Regions from separate parts of the Halorhodospira halophila SL1 genome, predicted to be linked through region 4. Evidence: predicted binding sites of a transcription regulator. Region 4 holds the regulator's gene; each other region holds the start of a gene.
The links. The regulator sigma-54, encoded in region 4, starts transcription at its own class of promoters, with help from an activator protein. The targets are predictions, from matches to a motif close to TGGCANGNTNCNTGCTT.
Positions count from the first base shown of each region.

Region 1 (5,188 bases), 1.0 Mb from region 4:
CCGGGATATCCTCACGCCGCTCACGCAGTGGCGGCAGCTGGATGCGGATCACGTTCAGGCGGTGGTAGAGATCCTCGCGGAAACGCCCCTCGACCACCCGCTGCTCCAGATCCTGGTGGGTGGCAGCGATAATGCGTACATCCACCTTCATGGCGGTATGGGCACCCACCCGATAGAACTCACCGTCGGCGAGCACCCGCAGTAAGCGGGTCTGCAGGTCGGCGGGCATATCGCCGATCTCGTCGAGGAAGAGCGTACCACCGTCGGCCTGCTCGAAACGCCCGCGGCGAGTCTGCTGCGCCCCGGTGAAGGCCCCCTTTTCGTGCCCGAAAAGCTCTGATTCCATCAGGTCGTGAGGGATGGCGGCCATGTTCAGAGCGACGAAGGGACCGTCGGAACGCGGGCTGTGGCGGTGCAGCGCGCGGGCCACCAACTCCTTGCCGCTACCGGACTCGCCGGTGAGCAACACCGTGACGCTGGAACGCGACAACCGACCGATGGCGCGAAACACCTCCTGCATGGCCGGCGCCTCACCGAGGATATCGGCGGAGCCTCCCCCCGCGGCTTCCGCCGCGGCGCCCTTGCGCCGACTGGCGATGGCCCGGCCCGCCAGATCCACCGCCTCGTCCACATCGAAGGGCTTGGGGAGGTACTCGAAGGCGCCGCCCTCGTAGGAGCTAACCGCCGCATCGAGATCCGAATAGGCGGTGATCACGATCACCGGCAGTTGCGGCGTGGACGCCTGGACTTGCTGGAGCAGATCGTGACCGCCCAGCCCCGGCATGCGCAGATCGGTGATCAGTACATCGGGCTCTTCCCGGCGCAGCGCCTCCAGCGCCGCATCGCCGCTCTCGAAGGTGCGGACACCGTGGCCGGAGCGGCGCAGCGCCTTCTCCAGCACCCAGCGGATGGACCGGTCATCGTCCACCACCCATACCTGCGATTCGGCCTCAGTCATTTTCCGTCTCCATGGGTAACCAGATGGTGAACACCGTGCGCCCCGGTTCGCTGACGCACTCAATCAGGCCACCGAGGCGGCTGACCAGGCTCTGCGCAATGGGCAGTCCCAAACCGGTACCCTCGGGGCGCGAGGTGACCATCGGATAGAAGATCTGCTCCTGCTGATCGAGGGGGATCCCCGGCCCGTCGTCGATGATGTCGATGCGGGCCACCAGGCGGTGGGGCTTGTCGGCGATGGTGAACTGACGCTGGGTGCGCGTACGCAGGGTGATGGTCCCCCCTGGCCCGGTGGCCTGACGGGCGTTGCGCACCAGGTTGAGCACCGCCTGGACCAGGTGATTGTGCTCGGCGGTGACCGGCGGGATGCTCGGATCGTAGTCGCGCTGGAGCGCCACCGCTGGCGCCTCTGCGCGGCCTTCGGCATCCTCGGCGATGACCAGCGAACGGACGCGCTCGAGGACCTCATGGATGTTGACCGGCTCCTCACGGGCCGGCGCATTGGGACCGAGCAGGGCGTCCACCAGCTGCTGCAGGCGGTCCGCCTCGCGGATAATGACCTGGGTGTACTCGCGCTGGTCGCGCTCCGGGAGCTCGGCCTCCAGCAACTGCGCCGCGCCGCGCAGGCCGCCGAGCGGGTTCTTGATCTCGTGGGCCAGTCCGCGGATCAGCTCCTGTACGGCACGATTCTGTGACAGCAGGTGCTGTTCGCGGGTAATACGGGCGTGACGGTCCACCTCGGCGATCTCGATCAGCACCCGTTTGGCGGAGACCGGGGTGATGGTGCAGTCGACGGTCACCGGGCGATCGCCGCGGACCGGAAGGCGACGTTCGCGCTGGGTGTAGGCCCCGCCGGTACGCTGGGTCTGGCGGATGAGCTCTTCGAGCAGTTCCGCCCCGCGCAGTGCCGTCCCCAGGGTCTGGCCCACCACCTGTCGGCTACTGACCCGGAACAGCGTCTCGGCGGCGTGGTTGACGTGGAGGATACGCACCCGGTCATCCACCAGCAGGACGGCGGTCGTCAGCTCCTCGAGGATCTGCGATGGGTCGCGCTCGTGATCTTCCATGTCCATCCCTGTGCAAAGCCCGGGCCACCCCGACACCCCCGATGGGCGCGGTCGGATGCACGCGCAGGCGTACGGTGACTGCACCATCCGGGTGCAATGCAATAAAAAGGGGCGGCAGCCAGCCGGCCCCGCCCCCTGTACACAGCATCCGCCCCGAAGGGTTTAGACGCTGTAGTACATGTCGAACTCCACCGGATGGGTGGTCATGCGCAGGCGCGTGACGTCGTCCATCTTCAATTGGATGTACGCGTCAATCAGGTCGTCGGAGAAGACTCCGCCCTGCTTGAGGAACTCGCGGTCGTTGTCCAGGGCCTCGAGCGCCTCGTCGAGCTGGAAGGCGACCTTGGGGATCTCCTTCTCCTCCTCCGGCGGCAGGTCGTAGAGGTCCTTGTCCATCGCCTCGCCGGGGTGGATCTTGTTGCGGATGCCATCGAGACCGGCCATCAGCATGGCGGCGAAGGTCAGGTACGGGTTGCCTGTGGGATCCGGGAAGCGGACCTCGATCCGCCGCGCCTTGGGGTTGGCCACATAGGGCACCCGCACCGAGGCGGAGCGATTGCGCGCCGAGTAGGCGAGCAGCACCGGCGCCTCGAAGCCGGGCACCAGGCGCTTGTAGCTGTTGGTGGAGGCGTTGGCGAAGGCGTTGATCGCCTTGGCGTGCTTGATGATGCCGCCGATGTAGTAGAGCGCCTCCTCGGAGAGCCCGCCGTACTGGTCCCCGGCGAAGATGTTGTTACCGCCCTTGGAGACCGACTGGTGCACGTGCATGCCGCTGCCGTTGTCGCCCACCAGCGGCTTGGGCATGAAGGTGGCGGTCTTGCCGTAGGCGTGGGCGACGTTGTGCACGCAGTACTTGAGCGTCTGCAGCTCGTCGGCCTTCTTGACCAGGGTGCGAGCAGCCACGCCGATCTCGCACTGCCCAGCGGTCGCCACCTCGTGGTGGTGGACCTCCGGCTCCAGGCCCATCTCCTCCATCGCCTGGCACATGGCGGCACGGATGTCGTGCAGCGAGTCTACCGGCGGTACCGGGAAGTAGCCGCCCTTCACACCGGGGCGGTGGCCGATGTTGCCGTCTTTGTAGACCCGCTCGGAGTTCCAGCCGGCCTCTTCGGAGTCGATCTTGTAGAAGGTCCCGCTCATGTCGGCGCCCCAGCGGACGTCGTCGAAGACGAAGAACTCCGGCTCGGGACCGAACAGGGCGGTGTCACCCACGCCGGTGGAGGCCAGGTATGCCTCGGCGCGCCGGGCCACCGAACGCGGATCCCGGTCGTAGCCCTGCAGGGTGCTCGGCTCGAGGATGTCGCAGACCAGATTCAGGGTGGGTTCATCGTAGAAGGGGTCGAGGGTGGCGGAGTCGGGATCGGGGAGCATGATCATGTCCGACTCCTGGATCCCCTTCCAGCCCTGGATCGAGGAGCCGTCGAACATGGAGCCGTGTTCGAACAGATCCTCGTCGACCTGGGAGGCCGGCAAGGTCACGTGCATCTCCTTGCCGCGGGTGTCAGTAAAGCGAAGGTCGACGAATTTGACGTCTTCGTCCTCGATCAGCTTGAGGACATCTTCTCCGGTACGCGCCATAAGCTCACAGCCTCTGCAAAGGAATCAATTGGGCGGAGCGTGCGCCGGGAAGGTGCAAAGCCCCGCAGCCGCGACTTATTGTGGGGCATTTCGCGGCCCAACGCACCCGCGGCGTGACGCTGCGCCCGCGCAGTGGTCACGAACCGCCGACGCGGATGCGAATCCGATGCTCATCGCCCGTCTCGCGGGCACCCACGACCTCGTGGCCATGGACCCGGCACCAGGCAGGGATATCCTCCAGGGCCCCGGGGTCCGTAACCACCACCTCGAGCTCGTCGCCGACGCTTAGCCGAGCCACCTGCGCCTGGGTGCGAATCACAGGCAGGGGGCAAAGGAGATGGCGGCAGTCGAGTTCTTCAGTCGTCGCCATGGGCGCCTCCCACATACCACGCGTCGGGAACGCTATCGGTCGCCATGGGCGGCACCGAGAGCGCTCGTACCTGGCCGTCCGTATCCTCGAATTCCAGATCCACCTGCTCGGCGTTGCGGCCGGAGGAGTAGCGAGCCACCAGACGGGCGGCCAGTTCCAGGTCGTGGTCGTCCACGGGGCCGTCGATCAATGCCACCGGCCCACCGTGGCTAATGGTGCGCAGATGCGGGTAGGAGCGCTTATAGCCCTGCAGGAAGCGGGTCTCTCCGGCTTCGCGGGCAATGATCAGCTTGAAGTGCTCGCGCGGGCGCAGATGCCGCCCGACCTTGAGGAGCATGATGTCGTCCAGATCGTAGGCCCGAGCGCCGCGCGCCTGCCACAGATCGGCGAGCTTGGCCGAGTAGGAAGCGTCAGTAAGGAAACAGCAGCCGCCGGCAGGCTGCGCCCAACTCTCGAGCCCCAGGCTGCGCGCCAGCGCGAACTGCGGCTTCCGCGACCGACCGTGCAACTCATAGAGGCGCTCACGGTCCACCCAACCCTCGCGCTCGGGGCGGGTCGGCTCGAGGAGTTTCGCCGAAAGCGGACGCAGAAGGAGGTCTTCGACCTGGGCATCGCGGGTGATCACCGGCAGCTTGTCCCGCGTCTGTGATTTGGGCCGCTGACCGATGACCTCACCGGTGACGATGAAGTCGAAGCCGTTGGCCTGGATCCACTCGCGGGCCTTGCCCACCATGAAGACCTTGCAATCGAGGCAAGGGTTGAGGTTGGCGCCATAACCATAGCGGGGATTGGTCAGGACCTCCTTGTACTCCTCGATGACATCGACGATGTGCAGCGGCATGCCCAGCTGCTCGGCCACCCACAGCGCGTTGTTGCGTTTGGGGCGATCCTGGTCCTTGCCGCGGATGGCGTGGGTGTGTCCCTCGACGCAGAAGCCGGTGTAGAAATTGATCCCCTCCACATGCACGCCCTGATCCTGGACCACGCGGGCGGCCAGCATGGAGTCGAGACCCCCGGAGATGAGTGCGACGGCTTTCGGTTGCTCGGGCATGACACGCGGTTGTATCGGAATGGAAGCGAAATTCTACCAAACCCGCCGTTGAGCCCGTGCAAGTGCCCGGCACAGATCGCTATACTGCGCCGCTACTGCGCACAGAGCCGACGGGACCAACGGAGGCGAGCTTGGCCGAGTTACCGCGGGACTTTCAGGAACTCA
Region 1 covers NC_008789.1:1,319,216-1,324,403, forward strand. The annotation lists gene glnG (nitrogen regulation protein NR(I)) at 1-958, opposite strand, end outside; gene glnL (nitrogen regulation protein NR(II)) at 951-2,024, opposite strand; gene glnA (glutamate--ammonia ligase) at 2,187-3,602, opposite strand; gene HHAL_RS06200 (sulfurtransferase TusA family protein) at 3,739-3,972, opposite strand; gene HHAL_RS06205 (tRNA (5-methylaminomethyl-2-thiouridylate)-methyltransferase) at 3,959-5,023, opposite strand; gene glyQ (glycine--tRNA ligase subunit alpha) at 5,155-5,188, shown strand, end outside.
Region 1: a site for sigma-54 is predicted at 2,035-2,051, ahead of glnL (nitrogen regulation protein NR(II)). Genes of this name have one in related genera too.

Region 2 (5,188 bases), 940 kb from region 4:
TAGGTGAGCTCGTCGGTGCGCTGGTGGGCCCCGGTGGCGAGGTCGAGCAGGCGTCGGGTGTGGTCGAGGTTGCGGTGGATGAGGCGGCCGTTGGCCTCGTTGCGGGCCTGGATGGTTCGCAGCAGCTGCTCCAGCTCGCCCCAGGCGGTGCGGAGCGACTCGGGCGCCGTGCGGAGCATCGCCCGCACGCCGGCGGTTCCTGCCGGGTAACCGGCCTCGGTGAGGACGCGGCGCAGTTGCTGCTCGGCCTCTTCCAGTGCCTCCACCTGCGCGGCCTTGTGACGCAGTATCTCATCGAAGCCGTCGAGTTCCCGGTCGATCAGTCTCCGGGCCTCGAGCTCAAGAGTCTCGGCGAGCTCGCCAGCCCGCACCTGGCAGCGTTCGACACGCACAGCCAACCTCTGCGCCAGCTCCGTATCCAGGGGCTGGCGGGGTGGATGACCACTGCGGTCATGCTCCGCCGGGGTCATCACGACTCGACCAGGGCCTCAAGCTCAGCGAACTTCTTGGCGACCTTCTCGGCGTCGACCGGGTAGTCGCCGTTGGCGATCCGTTCCTTGATGGCCTCGACCCGGTCCCGGTCGACTTCCGGGGTCTGGTCGATGCGCTCGCGGACCGTCTGCAGTCGTTCCGAGGTCGCTGCCTCGTCGGCGCCGCCAGCGGCGCCCTTGCTCGGGGCGTTCGGCGCCTCATCAGCGCCGCCGCTCTTCTGCCCCTTGCCCGGTTGCGCAGTAGCGGGTCCGACGGGGCGTGGACCCCCTCCTTCAATCGGATTGGACATCGGGCTCTCCTCAAAACCTTTCCTGTGCGGGCTGCACCACCGATCCCTGGCGTGCATGGACCCGTGCTATCCGTTTCTATCGGCGGGCCAGGCAGGAACTTGAGTCCTCGCTGCCGACACTTTGGCCCAGGACGTCGCCAACAGCAACTCCTTGCGTATGCGGTCTAATCGCCGACCCGGACCTGCCCCTCGCCGACCACGCGTGCCTGGATCTCCCGTCCGGAGTCCAGGTTCTCCACCCGGATCCGCTCGCCCTCCTGCCCGTGCTCTAGCGCGCGACCTCGGCTGCTGATCTGAATGGCGCCGCCGTTGCCGGCCGTGATGGTCACCCGATCGTTGCGCTCGACCAGGCGCGGGGGCTGAACATGGTTGCCGGTGATCGCCGCCCCCTCGCGCAAACTACGCCGCACCGCCTGGCCGATGAGTGGCGCCGGGTCGCGGTAGAACTCGCCGCGGATCCGCCGTGCATCCCGCGTGGCGGTGCGCAGATCCCCCGCCGACACCCGCTGCCCCCGCCGCAGGTTGCGCGTGGCCACTACCATCTCGGTCTTCAGGGTGGTCTCCATGCGCACGTAGACCGTCCACGGTGCCTCGCCGCCGCAGCTCACGCCGACGGTGCTCGTCTGCTGGGGGCTGCGGCCGCGAGGGATAAACGCCTCCAGGTCGCCCTCGTCACAGGCGCGCAGATTCAGTCGCTGGTCCACCCCGCGCGCTTCGACCGCCACCTCGTCGTACTCCCCGATCAGTTCCTCCCGCAGGAACGACTCCGCCGCCTCGCGGATCGCATCCGGCGACTGGGTGTTGGCCTCCACTGTCGCCGCCGGCGTCCACAGCGACAGCGCCAACAATACGACGCCGAGGCGCCAGCCGGGCGACGGTGGCACGCCGCCCCGGGGACGGCGGGCGTGGGCGGTGCCGGCGGGTTGGTTCATCGTCTCGGGTGCAACCTCCATTCGATTCGCGGTCCCCGCACAAGAATGCAAAGGGCATGCCGCAGCGGTGCCGGCTTTCCCTCATCCGGCTGCCGGATTAACATGGCGCGAGTGGACGGGGGGTCCTCCCCCGAGGCGCACGCCGAGTAAGGAGCTGTCAGTGATGGCCGGAATCATGAGCTCCGTCGACCAGCGGACCCAGCTGGCCGGCCATAACCGCATGGAGTTGCTGCTCTTCCGCTTCGAGGGGCGGCAGCGCTACGGGATCAACGTGTTCAAGGTCCGCGAGGTCATTCCCGCGCCGGAGCTGAGCTACGTGCCCCACGCCCATCCGGCCTCCTGCGGCATCGCCTACATCCGCGGCCACACGCTCTCGGTTCTGGACCTTAGCTACGCCACTGGTAACGGTCCCGTCACCAAGGAAGAGGGCAACTACATCATCGTCACCGAGTACAACCGTCAGGTCCAGGGGTTCCTGGTCGGCGGTGTGGACCGGATCGTCAACATCAACTGGCAGGATGTCCTTCCGCCGCCGAGTGGCGGCAGCGCCGGCAGCTACCTGACCGCCGTGGCGCGCTACGATGGACAAATGATCCAGATCGTCGACGTCGAGAAGGTCCTGGCCGAGGTCCAGCGCGCCGGCGGCGCCGATCCCGAGGTCACCGAGGGCGGCGGTGTGGATCGTGCCGAGGGGTCTGAGGCTTACAAGGTCCTGGTGGTGGACGACTCGGCGGTGGCTCGGGGGCAGATCAAACGCACCCTCGAGGAGATCGGCGTGCGCGTAGTCACCAAGAACAACGGGCGCGAAGCGCTGGAGCAGCTGCGCGCCTGGAAGGACCAGGACCCCTCGGGGCTCCGCGATCTGCTGATGGTGGTCTCCGATATCGAGATGCCGGTGCTCGACGGCTATACCCTGACGCGCTCCATCCGGCAGGATCCGGGGCTTTCCGGGGTTCACGTCTTGCTCCACTCCTCGCTCAGCGGTGTGTTCAACACCGAGATGGTGCGCCGGGTGGGAGCCGACGAGTTCCTGGCCAAGTTCCACTCCCAGGAGCTGGCCGAGCGGGTCGGCGCCCGGCTGGCCGAGCGAGGTGGGTGAGCATGAAAGGAGGACGGTTTGGCCGCGCTTTCCATCGGTGAGGAGGAGTACCAGGCGTTTGCGCGGTTTCTGGAGCGCGCCTGCGGCATCGTGCTTGGCCCGAGCAAGCAGTACTTGGTCGCCAGCCGGCTCGGGCCGCTGCTTGAGGCCGAAGGCATCCCGGATCTGGCCACCCTGGTCCAGCGCCTGGAGCAGCGGCCCACGGCGGATCTCAAGGGCCGGGTGATCGAGGCGATGACCACCAACGAGACCCAGTGGTTCCGCGACAGCTTCCCCTTTGACGTGCTGCGCAAACACCTGCTCCCCGAGATGGAGCGCCGCCGCGTCTGGCCGGTGCGCATCTGGTCCGCCGCCTGCTCGTCGGGCCAGGAGGCTTATTCAATCAGCATGACCGTGGACGAGTACAACGATGGTGGTGGCCGCATGGAGGCGGAGATTGTCGGGACCGACATCTCCGCCGGCATGGTTGAGGAAGCCCGCCGTGGGCGGTATACCGCCAATGTGGCGCGCCGGGGGCTGGCGCCCGAGCGTCAAAAGCGGTTCTTCGATGCCGTGGGGGAGAACGCCTGGGAGGTCAAACCGGCCGTCCGTCGGCGGACCAGTTTCCGCGTCCATAACCTGCTGGAGAGCTACGCCGGCCTGGGGCGTTTCGATATCGTTTACTGCCGTAACGTGCTGATCTACTTTGGGTGGGAGTCGCGGCGGGATATCGTCCAGCGGATCGCCGGGGTGACGCGACCTGGCGGGTATCTGATTGTCGGTGCCTCAGAGTCCCTCGCCCGTCACTCCGATGAGTTCGAACTCGTCCGTCTCGACGGCGGGGTGATCTACCGGCGGCGCGGCTGACGGAGGCATCCTGCCGCCGGGCGGCAAAGGTGTGCCGCCTATTGCCGCCGTGTTCCGCCTTAGTCGTTGATCTGTAACCCCCGTGCGTCTGGCACGCGAACTGCATAGAAATCCCGTGGACGAACAACACGGGAGCCCGCCACCATGCGGATCGGCTTCGATCAGGCCTTCTCGGTACCCGAGCAGGCCATGCGACTGCGCGGCGAGCGCAACGAGCTGCTCGCCTCCAACATCGCCAATGCGGACACGCCCGGCTACAAGGCGCGGGACATGGACTTTCGCGAGGCCATGCGCCAGGCCAGCGAGCCCCAGCCCCAACCGCTTCAGGCGACGAGCCCGCAGCACGTTCAGCCGCCGCCTTCATCCTCCATGGCGGCGGGTGATCCGAAATCTTTATACCGGGAGCCCCACGCCGCCTCCCTCGACGGCAACACCGTCGAGATGCACGTCGAGCAGGCCAAGTTTGCCGAGAACGCGGTGAACTACCAGGCCGCCGTGGACTTTCTCAACGGCCGGATCCAGAAGCTCACCGGCGCGATCCGAGGGGAGTAATCCGATATGTCCTTGATGAACGCCATCGACGTCGCCGGGACCGGGATGAACGCCCAGCAGCTGCGGCTCAATACCGTGGCCAGCAACCTCGCCAACGCCGAGACCGTGGCTTCCAGCCCCGAGGAGGCGTACCGCGCCCGGCAGCCGGTGTTCGCTGCGGCCCTGCATCAGGCCCAGGGCGGCTATCCCCAGGGGGGCGGTCCGCAGCCGGCGCATACGCCGACCTGGGCCGAGTCCGGTGGCCCCGTGGACCGGATCAGCCCGGTGAGCTTCCAGCGTCAGTTCTTTGGCGGCGAGCCCGCCGGTGTGCCGTCGGCCGGCGACCCTTACGCCAGTCCGTCGCCCAGCGTGCCGGTGTTCATGCCGGGGGTGGTGGAGAGCGATGCCGAGATCGAGCCGCTCTACCAACCGCACCATCCCCAGGCGGATGACGACGGCTACGTCTACCGCTCCAACGTCAATACCGTCGAGGAGATGACCAACATGATCTCGGCCTCGCGGTCGTTCCAGAACAACGTCGAAGTCATGAATACCTCGCGGGATCTCATGCTCGAGACCCTGCGGCTCGGCCGCTGATACCGGGAGGAGCGACGATGCTCGATCCGAGTCAACTGATGGGCGGGGCCGCCGGTGGCGGCCAGAAGGCCCCCAAACCGCCGAGCGCCGGTGACAGCGGCGCGGCAGGCAAACAGGGGGGTGGCGGGCCCGCGGAAGGCGTCCAGGCGGCCCAGAAGGCGGCCGAGAAGCCCGTTGGCAGCGGTCTCTCGGGCGGGTTGTCGGGCGGCGACCGGGCCGAGTCTGCCGCCAAGTCCGGCTACGAGGCATTACCCGAGGATCTGCGCAGCATCCCCGAGGACAAGGACGAGGGGGATCCGCAGAGCATCGGGCACGAGGACTTCCTCGAGCTGATGATGGTCCAGCTCCAGAACCAGGACCCGACCGATCCCCAGGACACCGAGCAGATGATGGGGCAGATCG
Region 2 covers NC_008789.1:591,209-596,396, reverse strand. The annotation lists gene HHAL_RS02670 (flagella synthesis protein FlgN) at 1-470, opposite strand, end outside; gene flgM (flagellar biosynthesis anti-sigma factor FlgM) at 470-781, opposite strand; gene flgA (flagellar basal body P-ring formation chaperone FlgA) at 946-1,713, opposite strand; gene HHAL_RS02655 (chemotaxis protein CheV) at 1,877-2,812, shown strand; gene HHAL_RS02650 (CheR family methyltransferase) at 2,831-3,658, shown strand; gene flgB (flagellar basal body rod protein FlgB) at 3,803-4,210, shown strand; gene flgC (flagellar basal body rod protein FlgC) at 4,217-4,786, shown strand; gene HHAL_RS02635 (flagellar hook assembly protein FlgD) at 4,804-5,188, shown strand, end outside.
Region 2: a site for sigma-54 is predicted at 3,748-3,764, ahead of flgB (flagellar basal body rod protein FlgB). Genes of this name have one in related genera too.

Region 3 (5,188 bases), 670 kb from region 4:
GTGCGGTCAGCGGCTCCGGCAGGGTCTCGCTCCACTGCTCCTCGCCGTCGGGGTCGAGGACCACGGTGGGTACCGTCAGCCCGGAGGGGTGGGGCGCCGGGTGGCGGTCGACGGCCACCACCCGGCCCGAGGTCGGGGCGTGGACGGCCGCCGACAGGCCGGCCTCCGGCGTGCCGATCCGCTGGCCCTTGGTGACGTGTTCACCCGGGGCCACGGCTGGCAGGGCGGGTGCGCCGATGTGCTGGGCCAGCGAGACATAGAGTCGCTGTCGTGCCCGCAGGGGCTCCAGCGGGGACTCCGCGGTGGGCTGTTTGCGTGGCTCGGTGCGCACGCCGCCGCGAATGATCTTCGGCTTGCTAAGCAGCATGGTCGTACGCCTCCGTCGGCCGCGGCCAGCGCCAGTTGGCCAGCGTCACCGGCTCCGGGACCATCTCCAGCGCCCCGGTGGCGCAGACGTCGATGCACGCCGCGCACCCCGAGCACGCCTCGGGCAGCACCCCGTGGATCTGCTTGGGGGCGCCGATCACCGCGTCGGTCGGGCAGGCCTTGATGCACTTGAGGCACCCGGTGCACAGGTCCTCCCGGGTGACCCGCGCCACCCGGCGGATGCCGTCGTCGCCGTCATCGAGGACCAGGGGCTGACCGGTGATCCGGGCGATCTCCTCGGCCACGGCTCGGCCGCCGGGCGGGCAGAAGTTCACCGGTAGCTCCCCGGCGGCCACGGCCTGGGCCCCGATGCTGCAGCCGGGCAGGCCGCACTGCCCGCAGTTGGTGCCGGGCAGGACCCGCTCGACCGCCTCGGCGGTCTCGTCCGGCGGCGGCTTCAGGTACTGCGCCGCTACGGCCAGCAGGAACCCGATGAGTAGCGCCATTCCGGTCAGTACCAGCATCGCTGCATACATCGCTTCACCCTCCCTCGGGCAGTCCGGTCAGTCCCATGAACGCCAGGGACAGCAGCCCGGCGACCACGAACCCGATGGGCGCACCGGCGAAGGCCGCCGGTACCGCCGCCGTGGCCAGCCGCTCCCGCAATCCGGCGAAGAGGACCAGGACCAGCGTGAAACCGAGCGCCGCGCCGACACCGAAGACCAGGCTCTGGGCGAAGGTGTGCGCCTCCTGGATATTAAGCAGCGCGACGCCGAGCACGGCGCAATTGGTAGTGATCAGCGGCAAAAACACCCCCAGGACCTGGTGCAGGGTGGGGCTGACCCGGGCCACGGCCATCTCGGTGAACTGCACGGTCCCGGCGATGACCAGGATGAAGCTGAGGATGCGCAGGAACTCCAGCCCCAGGGGGATGAGCAGGGCGTGCTCGATCACCCATCCGGCTGCCGCCGCCAGCGTGAGCACGAAGGTGGTGGCCAGCCCCATGCCCAGGGCGGTATCCAGCCGATTCGACACGCCCATGAACGGGCACAGGCCCAGGAACTGGGTGAGCACCACGTTGTTCACCAGGGCCACGCCGATCAGCAGCAACAGGTATTCCGTCATTCTCTCTCCCTTCCCCCGGCCAGTCGGCGACGCTTGCCCTTGGATAAGCATCAGCCGTGCCAGCTCACCCCGGCGGTCCACTCCGTGACCCAACCCCGCGTCCTTACGCCTGAGAGGGGCCGTGTTGCACTGCGGTAGTGCCTGTGCACCGATGTGGCACAGGCGACAAAGACATCGGTTTTCATGAATCACTGTGAGAAACGCGACAAATGGGGCGTGGGGCCCTTATCGGGTCGCTGGAACGGGTCTTGCTTCTCGTTGGTCGGCCCAGGAACGGCACTCGGGGCACCGGTGGGCACCCGAAGGGCGCGTTCTTCCGGCGCCCCTCGACGCCCCCGGCTACGCCCAACAGAGAGGCGAGTGAAGGAGGATTCATGGAAAACCCCATGCCCGTCGGCCCCCGCGAGCGCGCCCGGGCCGAACTGGTCGAGGCCCAGCTCGAAGCGCTCTACCAGGTCAGCCGCGTCCTCTCCCGCAGCCTCGACCTGCGCGATACGCTCCAGGCCGTGCTCGAAGTGCTCCACGAGCACGCCGACATGCACTCCGGGATGGTCGCCCTGCGCGACCCGGTGCGCCGCGAGACCATCGTCCGCGCGCTGCACGGTCAGACCCCCTCCAATGAGGTCATCTACCGTCCCGGCGAGGGGATCGTCGGCGAGATCCTCAACCAGGCCGAGCCGCTGATCGTCCGGCGCATCTCCGCAGAGCCTCGGTTCCTCGATCGGCTCGGCCTCTACGATCCGGATCTGCCGTTCATCGGCGTTCCCATCAACGGTCCCGGCGAACACGACCCGCCGGTGGGCGTGCTCGCCGCGCAGCCCGCCGCCGACGAGGGCGCGTTGCTGGCGGAGCGTTCGCGGTTCATGCAGATGGTCGCCAATCTGGTCGCCCAGACCGTGCGCCTGGCCACCGAGGTCGAGCGCGAGCAGGCGGCCATTGTCGATGAGCGCGATCGCCTGCGCCGGGAGGTGCAAGAGAGCTACGGCTTCGAGAACGTCATCGGCCGCACCCCGGCCATCCGCCGCGTCTTCGAACAGGTGCGCCGGGTCGCACAGTGGAGCACCACGGTGCTGCTGCGCGGCGAGTCCGGCACCGGCAAGGAGCTGCTGGCCAACGCCATCCACTACAACTCGCCGCGGGCCGACGCGCCCTTCGTCAAGCTCAACTGCGCGGCGCTGCCCGACAGCCTGCTCGAGAGCGAGCTCTTCGGCCACGAGAAGGGGGCGTTCACCGGCGCCGTGCAGAGCCGGGTGGGGCGTTTCGAGCAGGCCGACGGCGGCACCATCTTCCTCGACGAGATGGGCGAGATCTCGCCGGCCTTCCAGGCCAAGCTGCTGCGCATCCTCCAGGAGGGGGAGTTCGAGCGGGTGGGCAGCACCCGCACACGGCATGTGGATGTGCGCGTGCTCGCCGCCACCAACCGCGATCTGGAGGCGGCGGTCGCTGCCGGCGAGTTCCGCGAGGACCTCTACTACCGGCTCAACGTGATGGCCATCACCATGCCCGCGCTGCGCGAGCGGCTCGAGGATGTCCCGGAGCTGGCTCGCTTCCTGGTCGGACGCATCGCCGACGTTCAGCAGCGGGCGCTGGATATCTCCGACGACGCCATCCGTACGCTGATGCGCTACCACTGGCCGGGCAATGTCCGCGAGTTGCAGAACGCCCTGGAGCGGGCGGCGATCATGAGCGAGGACGGCCACATTGATCACGAGGCGCTGCTCCTCGCCGGCATCCCCGAAGACGGTTCGGGGCCCGCCGGCAATGGAGTCTTGCCTGCCGGGCCGGCGGCGCCGGATCCCAACGACCCGGCGCTGGATGAGCGCGAGCGGGTGATCGCCGCCCTTGAACGCACCGGCTGGGTGCAGGCCAAGGCGGCGCGCCTGCTGGGCATGACGCCGCGGCAGATCGCGTACCGGATCAAGACCCTGGATATCCCGGTGAAGAGCCTGTGAGCGGCGGGCCGAAGCGTGGCGGAAACGACATGCGGCTGTGGGGTTTGCGACACATCCGGCACGCAGCGGCACCGGGGCACCGGCGAAACGGGCGGTTAGCCGATTCGCAGATCCGGCATGAGGGTTGCATTGACACGGGCAGGCCCGACCGGAGCCCGGCTCCGGTCCCGACGGAGGGAGAGACAATGGACGCAAGCGGCTCCACCATCTGCGACCCGGAAGCCGGGTGTCCCGGTGTCGGTGGCGCGGGGGCACCCGGCGACGGGCTCGAGCACCTGCCCGAGGCGCTGCGCGCCAAGGTCCGGGACCACCCCTGCTACTCCGAGCGCGCCCACCACCACTTTGCGCGGCTGCACGTGGCCGTCGCCCCGGGTTGCAACCTCTCGTGCAACTACTGTAACCGCAAGTACGACTGCGCCAACGAGTCCCGCCCCGGGGTGGTCTCCGAGGTCCTCACCCCCGAGGAGGCGGTGGCCAAGACCCTGGCGGTGGCCGCGGAGATCCCGCAGCTGTCGGTGGTGGGCATCGCCGGCCCCGGCGACGCCCTGGCCAACCCGCGGCGTACCTTCGAGACCTTCGAGCGCATCCGCGAGGTCGCCCCGCAGCTGCGCCTGTGCCTGTCCACCAACGGCCTGGCGCTGCCCGACTACGTCGACGATCTGGTGGCCCTGGATGTGGAGCATGTCACCGTCACGGTCAACGCCATCGACCCGGAGATCGGTGCGCAGATCCACCCGTCGATCCTCTTCGAGCACCGCCGGCGGCGCGGCCTGGAGGCGGCCCGGATCCTGCTCCAGCGCCAGCTCGCCGGGATCGAGGCCCTGGCCGAGCGGGGGGTGCTGGTGAAGGTCAACTCGGTGGCTATCCCGGGGATCAATCACCAGCACCTGCCCGCCGTGTCGCGGGTGGTCCGGCAGCGCGGGGCGTTCCTGCACAACGTCATGCCGTTGATCTCCGATCCGAGTCACGGCACCCACTTCGGCCAGATCGGCCAGCGCGGCCCCACCGACGCGGAACTGCTCGGGCTGCGCGCCGCCTGCGCCAACGATATTGCGGTGATGAGCCACTGCCAGCAGTGCCGCGCTGATGCCGCCGGGATGCTCGGCGAGGACCGCGGCGCGGAGTTCAGCCGCGCCCGCGTGGCCGGGCTGTCCCTGGATCCGGAGGCGGTGCGCGTCCGCCAGGAGGCGGCCTGGCAGGCCCTGGATGAGCAGCTGCGGGAAGAGGAGGGCACCCCATGAACGGCACTGAGACAACGCCGACGGCCCCCGTGGGCCGGGTCTTCTGGCCGCACACCTGCGGCGGCATGCTCGCCGAGGCCACCGGTCTACCCAACGATCAGCCGCTGGCGCAGCTGGTAGCGGCCTGGCTCAGCGGCGAGAGCGTCCTGCCGGCCTGGATGGGGCTCGAGCCCGGTGACTACGTGGCCATGATGGCCCGCCACTTCCCCGGTGTTGGCGCGGTGACGCCGTTCCCCGATCCGCCAACACTCGCCCGGCCGCTGGCCGACGAGCAGGCCGATGTGGCCGATCTGCTGCTGCGCTACCGGCGCGGTGCCGATCGCTCCGAGCGCTGGCTGGCGCAGATCGTCGCCGCTGGCTGCCTGGGGCGCGACCACCTGTGGCAGGACCTGGGGTTGCGCTCGCGCAAGGAGCTGACCCGGCTCATGCAGGCGGGTTTCCCCGCGCTGTGTGCCTTGAACGACCGCGACATGAAGTGGAAGAAGTTTCTCTATAAGCGGCTCT
Region 3 covers NC_008789.1:316,830-322,017, reverse strand. The annotation lists gene rsxC (electron transport complex subunit RsxC) at 1-367, opposite strand, end outside; gene HHAL_RS01465 (RnfABCDGE type electron transport complex subunit B) at 357-902, opposite strand; gene rsxA (electron transport complex subunit RsxA) at 907-1,491, opposite strand; gene nifA (nif-specific transcriptional activator NifA) at 1,866-3,443, shown strand; gene nifB (nitrogenase cofactor biosynthesis protein NifB) at 3,629-4,684, shown strand; gene HHAL_RS01445 (nitrogen fixation protein NifQ) at 4,681-5,188, shown strand, end outside.
Region 3: a site for sigma-54 is predicted at 1,537-1,553, ahead of rsxA (electron transport complex subunit RsxA). Genes of this name have one in related genera too.

Region 4 (5,188 bases):
GGCGTCCTCACCGACGGGACCGTCTTCGTGGGCGGCAGCGGTGACCCGCTGCAGGCGTTCCACATCCACGACGGCAAGGGGCTGCGGATGCTCCAGGACGCCGACATCGAGGTGGGCTGGATCACTGCCCGGGGCGGCCACGCGGTCATGCGCCGGGCCGAGGAGCTGGGTGTCCGCCATGTGCTGCGCGGCCGCTCAGACAAGGGTCAGGCCCTCGTCGAGGTGGCCGAGCGCCTCGGCCTCGCCCTGGAGGCGTGCGCCTACACCGGCGACGACCTCATCGACCTGCCGGCCGTCCGCCACGCCGGATTCGGCGTCGCGGTAGCGGACGGCCACCCCCACCTGCACGCCCACGCCGACTGGGTCACCGTGCGCCCCGGGGGGCGGGGCGCCGTCCGCGAGGTGGCCGAACTGATCCTCCACGCCCAGGGGCAGCTCGAACCGATGTTGCGCCGGGCAGAAGGCTGAACCATGCGCCGCGGAGCCCTCTTCCCCCTGGCAACCCTCGGGTTCATCGTACTCCTCAGCCTGCTGCTGACCCGGGATCCGACGCCGCCCGAACCAGACACCACCGAGCCGCCTGAGGAGCGCCCGGACTTCTTCCTGGAAGGGTTCACGATGGTCGACTTCGACGAGCAGGGCCAGCGCCGGGCCGCCCTCCACGGGCACACCGGCGAACACTTCCCCGGTCGCGGCGAACTGGAGATCGTCGAGCCGGATCTGCGCATGCGTTCGCGGGACGGCGCCACCTGGGAGGCCCGCGCCCCCTTCGGCATCGCCGAGCGCGAGGGCGCGGAGGTCCGCCTGTTCGACGAAGTGGATATTCACCGTCCGGCCCAGGGCACACGCCCAGCGCTGGATATCGCCACCCGCAACCTGCTGGTAGATCTGCGCGCCGGCGAGGCCCGCACCACCGAGGCGGTCACCGCCCGCGAGCCGGCCGGCACCCTGCGCGGCACTGGCATGACGCTGGATTACCGAACCGACCGACTGCGCCTGCACGCCGATGTCCGGGGGGAGTATGGGCTGCATTGAGACCACGGGCCGCACCCGGGTGCGGCTTCTTGGCGCCGCGCTGCTCGCCATCGCCGCCCTACCGGCGGCGGCGATGGAGCAGCGCGAGGACGCGCCGGTGGAACTCGAGGCCGACAGTGTGGACGTCGACGCCGTTGCCGGGGTCAGCGTCTACGAGGGCGATGCCGTGCTCACCCGGGGCGAGATGCGCATCACCGGCGACCGCATGGAGGTCTATACCGACGAGGACGGCGACCTCAGCCACGTCTACGTTGACGGAACGCCCGCCACCTACCGCGACCACCCGGAGAACCAGCCCCGCCCGGTCCACGCCGAGGCGAAGCGGATGGAGTACTACACCCGCGGGCCCGAACGCGCCCATTTCCAGGGCGATGCGCGCCTCTGGCAGGGAGACGACCAGGTCACCGCCGAGACCATCGATGTCGACCTGGAGGGACAGATCATGAAGGCCCGTGGCGCTGAAGGGCAGCGGGCGCGGACCATCCTGTACCCGACCCGGCGCGAGGAGGACTGACCGGTGGTCACGCTGCGTGCGGAAGGGCTGACCAAACGCTACCGCGGTCGCACTGTGGTCAACGGCGCCGGGCTCGAAGTGGCCAACGGCGAGATCGTCGGCCTGCTCGGGCCCAACGGCGCCGGCAAGACCACCTGCTTCTACATGGTCGTCGGACTGGTCCAGGCCGACGAGGGGCGGATCACCCTGGAGGGCGACGACCTCACCCGGCTGCCCATCCACGCCCGGGCCCGCCTCGGCATCGGATACCTCCCGCAGGAACCCTCGGTCTTTCGTAAACTGAGCGTGGCGGATAACGTACGGGCCATCCTGCAGCTACGCGGCGACCTCGGCGGCGCCGAGCGGGAACAGGAGCTGGATCGCCTGCTCGAGGAGTTCGGGGTGACCCACGTCCGCGACTCCCCGGGCATCGCCCTGTCCGGCGGCGAACGCCGGCGCGTGGAGATCGCCCGCGCCCTGGCGGCAGCCCCCCGGTTCATACTGCTCGACGAGCCGTTTGCCGGGGTCGACCCGATCTCGGTGGGCGAGATCCAGCGCATCGTCCGCCAGCTGGCGCAGCGCGGTATTGGCGTACTGATCACCGATCACAACGTGCGCGAGACACTGGGGATCGTGCAGCGCGCGTACATCCTCAGCGACGGCGAGGTTCTGGCCGCTGGCGACGCCGAAAGCGTGCTCGCCAACCCGCGGGTCCGCGAGGTCTATCTGGGTGAGGACTTCCGCCTGTGAGCGACGGTATACGGATGCTGCAAGCACGACGGACACGGCCATGAAGCAGTCGCTGCAGCTACGCATCGGCCAGCAGCTGACCATGACGCCCCAGCTGCAGCAGGCCATCCGGTTGCTGCAACTCTCCAGCCTGGAGCTGCGCACCGAGATCCAGCAGGCCCTGGAGTCGAACTTCATGCTCGAGCTCGACGAGGAAGGCGAGCTCGAGCAGCAGGAGCAGGAGCAACACGAGCAGCAGGAACAAGAGGCCCGTGAGGACGAGGCCCCGGCCAGCGACCCTGCCGGCGACGACATCCCCGAGGACCTACCGCTGGATACCTCCTGGGACGACATCTACGACGGCAGCACGGCGCTGAGCGCGCCGGGCGACGAGGCGGCCCAACGCGACACCCTGGACAACCGGCCGGCCGCCTCCGACAGCCTGCAGCAGCACCTGCATGCACAGATCGAGCTGGAGGCGTTCTCCGCGCGCGAGCGCTCCATCGCCGAGGTCATCGTCGACGCCGTCGGCGACGACGGCTACCTGACCCAGAGCACCGACGACCTACTGGCCGGGTGCCCGGAGGATGAGCAGGTTGACGCCGAGGAGCTCGAAGCGGTGCTGCAGCGCGTCCAGCGACTCGACCCGACCGGCGTCGCCGCCCGCGATCCCCAGGAAGCGCTGTGCGTCCAGCTCGAGCAGCTGCCCGAAGACACCCCGTGGCGGGAAGAGGCCCGCCACGCCCTGCTCGAGCACCTGGGGCTGATCGCCGAGCGGCGATACGACGACCTGGGCCGGGCTCTGGGGGTCAGCGACGAGGCCCTCGGCAGCATCCTCGGCCTGATCCAGAGCCTCGACCCCCGACCCGGCTCGCAGATTAGCGACACCACGCCCGACTACGTCATCCCCGACGTTCTGGTGGTGCGCCGCGACGGCGCCTGGCAGGTCGAACTCAACAGCGAAACCGCCCCCCGCTTGCGCGTCAACGCGTATTACGCCAGCCTGATCCGCAGGGCAGACCGGAGCGCGGACAACCACTGTCTGCGCAACCACCTCCAAGAGGCGCGCTGGCTGATCAAGAGCCTGCGCAGCAGGAATGAGACCTTGCTCAAAGTGGCCAGCGCCATCGTGGAACGGCAACAGGGTTTCCTCGACCACGGCGAGGAGGCGATGCAACCACTGGTCCTGCGCGAGATCGCCGAGGCGGTGGAGATGCACGAGTCCACCATCTCTCGCATCACCACCAGCAAGTACATGCACACGCCCCGGGGCACCTTCGAGTTCAAGTACTTCTTCTCAAGCCACGTGCAGACCAGCGACGGCGGAGAGGCTTCGGCAACGGCGATCCGGGCACGGATCCGCCGACTGATTGCCGAAGAGGATCGGGCAAAACCGCTGAGTGACAGCGCGATTGCGCGTATCCTTCATGAGGAGGGGATCCAGGTGGCGCGTCGGACGGTCGCCAAATACCGGGAGTCCCTGTCCATCGCATCGTCGGCGGAGCGCAAGGAGGCCCGGAGGCGCTGAGGCGCCCGGCTCTGCCGGCCGCAGGGGTTCAGGAGGCGGTATGCAGATCAAGCTCAGTGGACATCATGTCGAGATCACCCCGGCTCTCCGGGCGCATGTCAACGAGAAGATGCAACGCATTCAACGCCACTTCGACCACGTCATCGATACCGAGGTGATCCTCTCGGTGGAGAAGAGACAGCAGAAGGCCGAGTCGGTCATCCACATCGGGGGTGGCGGCGGGCGCGTCTTTGCCGATGCCATTGAGGAAGACCTCTATGCAGCCATTGACGTGCTCGTGGACAAGCTTGACCGTCAGGTCCTGAAACACAAAGAGAAGGCCGTCGATCAGCGACGGCAGGGCGCGTCCCTCAAGGCCAGCCTGTAAAGGTGGCGGGACGCGGTTCAGCGGGCCAGCCGATCGGACACTCCATGGACATCGAGCAACTCATCACGCCGGAACGTGTTCGCTGCGAGAGCGGCATCGAGGACAAGGAGCAGGTACTCCTGCGCATAGGCGAACTGATCGGGGCCAGCGGCGACGGCCTCGACGCCCGAGAAATCAGCAACCGACTGCTGGCCCGTGAGCGGCTGGGCAGCACGGGCCTGGGGCACGGCGTAGCCGTACCCCACGCCCGCATCGACGGGATTGACCGCGCCATCGGCGCCCTGATCCAGCTGGATCGGGGCATCGAGTTCAACGCCTTCGACAAGGCACCCGTGGACCTGCTGTTCGCCCTGGTCGTACCCGAACACTTCACCGACGAGCACCTGCAGATCCTGGCCAGCCTCGCCGAGATGTTCAGCGACAGCAGCCTGTGCGAACGGCTGCGCCGCTCCTCGGACGGTGAGGAACTGCAGGTGGCCCTGCGGGAATGGCAGTCACAAGCCGACCCGTCGTGAAAACGGCCGCGCACGGGCCGGTCATCCCCGGTCTGCTGGTCACCGTCCACGGTCGCGGGGTTCTGCTCGAGGGGCCCAGCGGCGCGGGCAAGAGTGATACGGCCCTGGCCCTGCTCGACCGCGGCCACGCGCTGGTGGCCGATGACGCCGTGCAGCTGCGCCGCGAGGGGGACCGTCTGCTCGGCACCGGCCCCCAACAGGGGCGGGGGCTGTTGCACCTGCGTGACCTGGGCCTGGTGGATGTCACGGAACTCTACGGCCCTGAGGCATTCCGCAACGAGGCCGCCGTGGCACTGTGCATCCAGCTGCAGCCGACCCCCGGCACCACCGAAGCCGAAGCCGCCCTGCATGGTCGGCGCGACCACCGTCGGCTGCTGGAGCTAAGCCTCCCCCGGATCACCCTGACCGACAGCCACCGCCGTCCACTGGCCCCGCTGGTCGAGGCCGCGTCCAGCAGCCGGGCCGCAGTGTCCGTTGCGCACCACGGCGCTCGCAGCGACCGCGGGGTGCCAGCATGAGTG
Region 4 covers NC_008789.1:2,325,012-2,330,199, forward strand. The annotation lists gene HHAL_RS10720 (KdsC family phosphatase) at 1-468, shown strand, start outside; gene lptC (LPS export ABC transporter periplasmic protein LptC) at 472-1,035, shown strand; gene lptA (lipopolysaccharide transport periplasmic protein LptA) at 1,022-1,549, shown strand; gene lptB (LPS export ABC transporter ATP-binding protein) at 1,553-2,278, shown strand; gene HHAL_RS10740 (RNA polymerase factor sigma-54) at 2,319-3,785, shown strand; gene hpf (ribosome hibernation-promoting factor, HPF/YfiA family) at 3,826-4,152, shown strand; gene HHAL_RS10750 (PTS sugar transporter subunit IIA) at 4,197-4,667, shown strand; gene HHAL_RS10755 (HPr kinase/phosphorylase) at 4,664-5,185, shown strand; gene rapZ (RNase adapter RapZ) at 5,182-5,188, shown strand, end outside.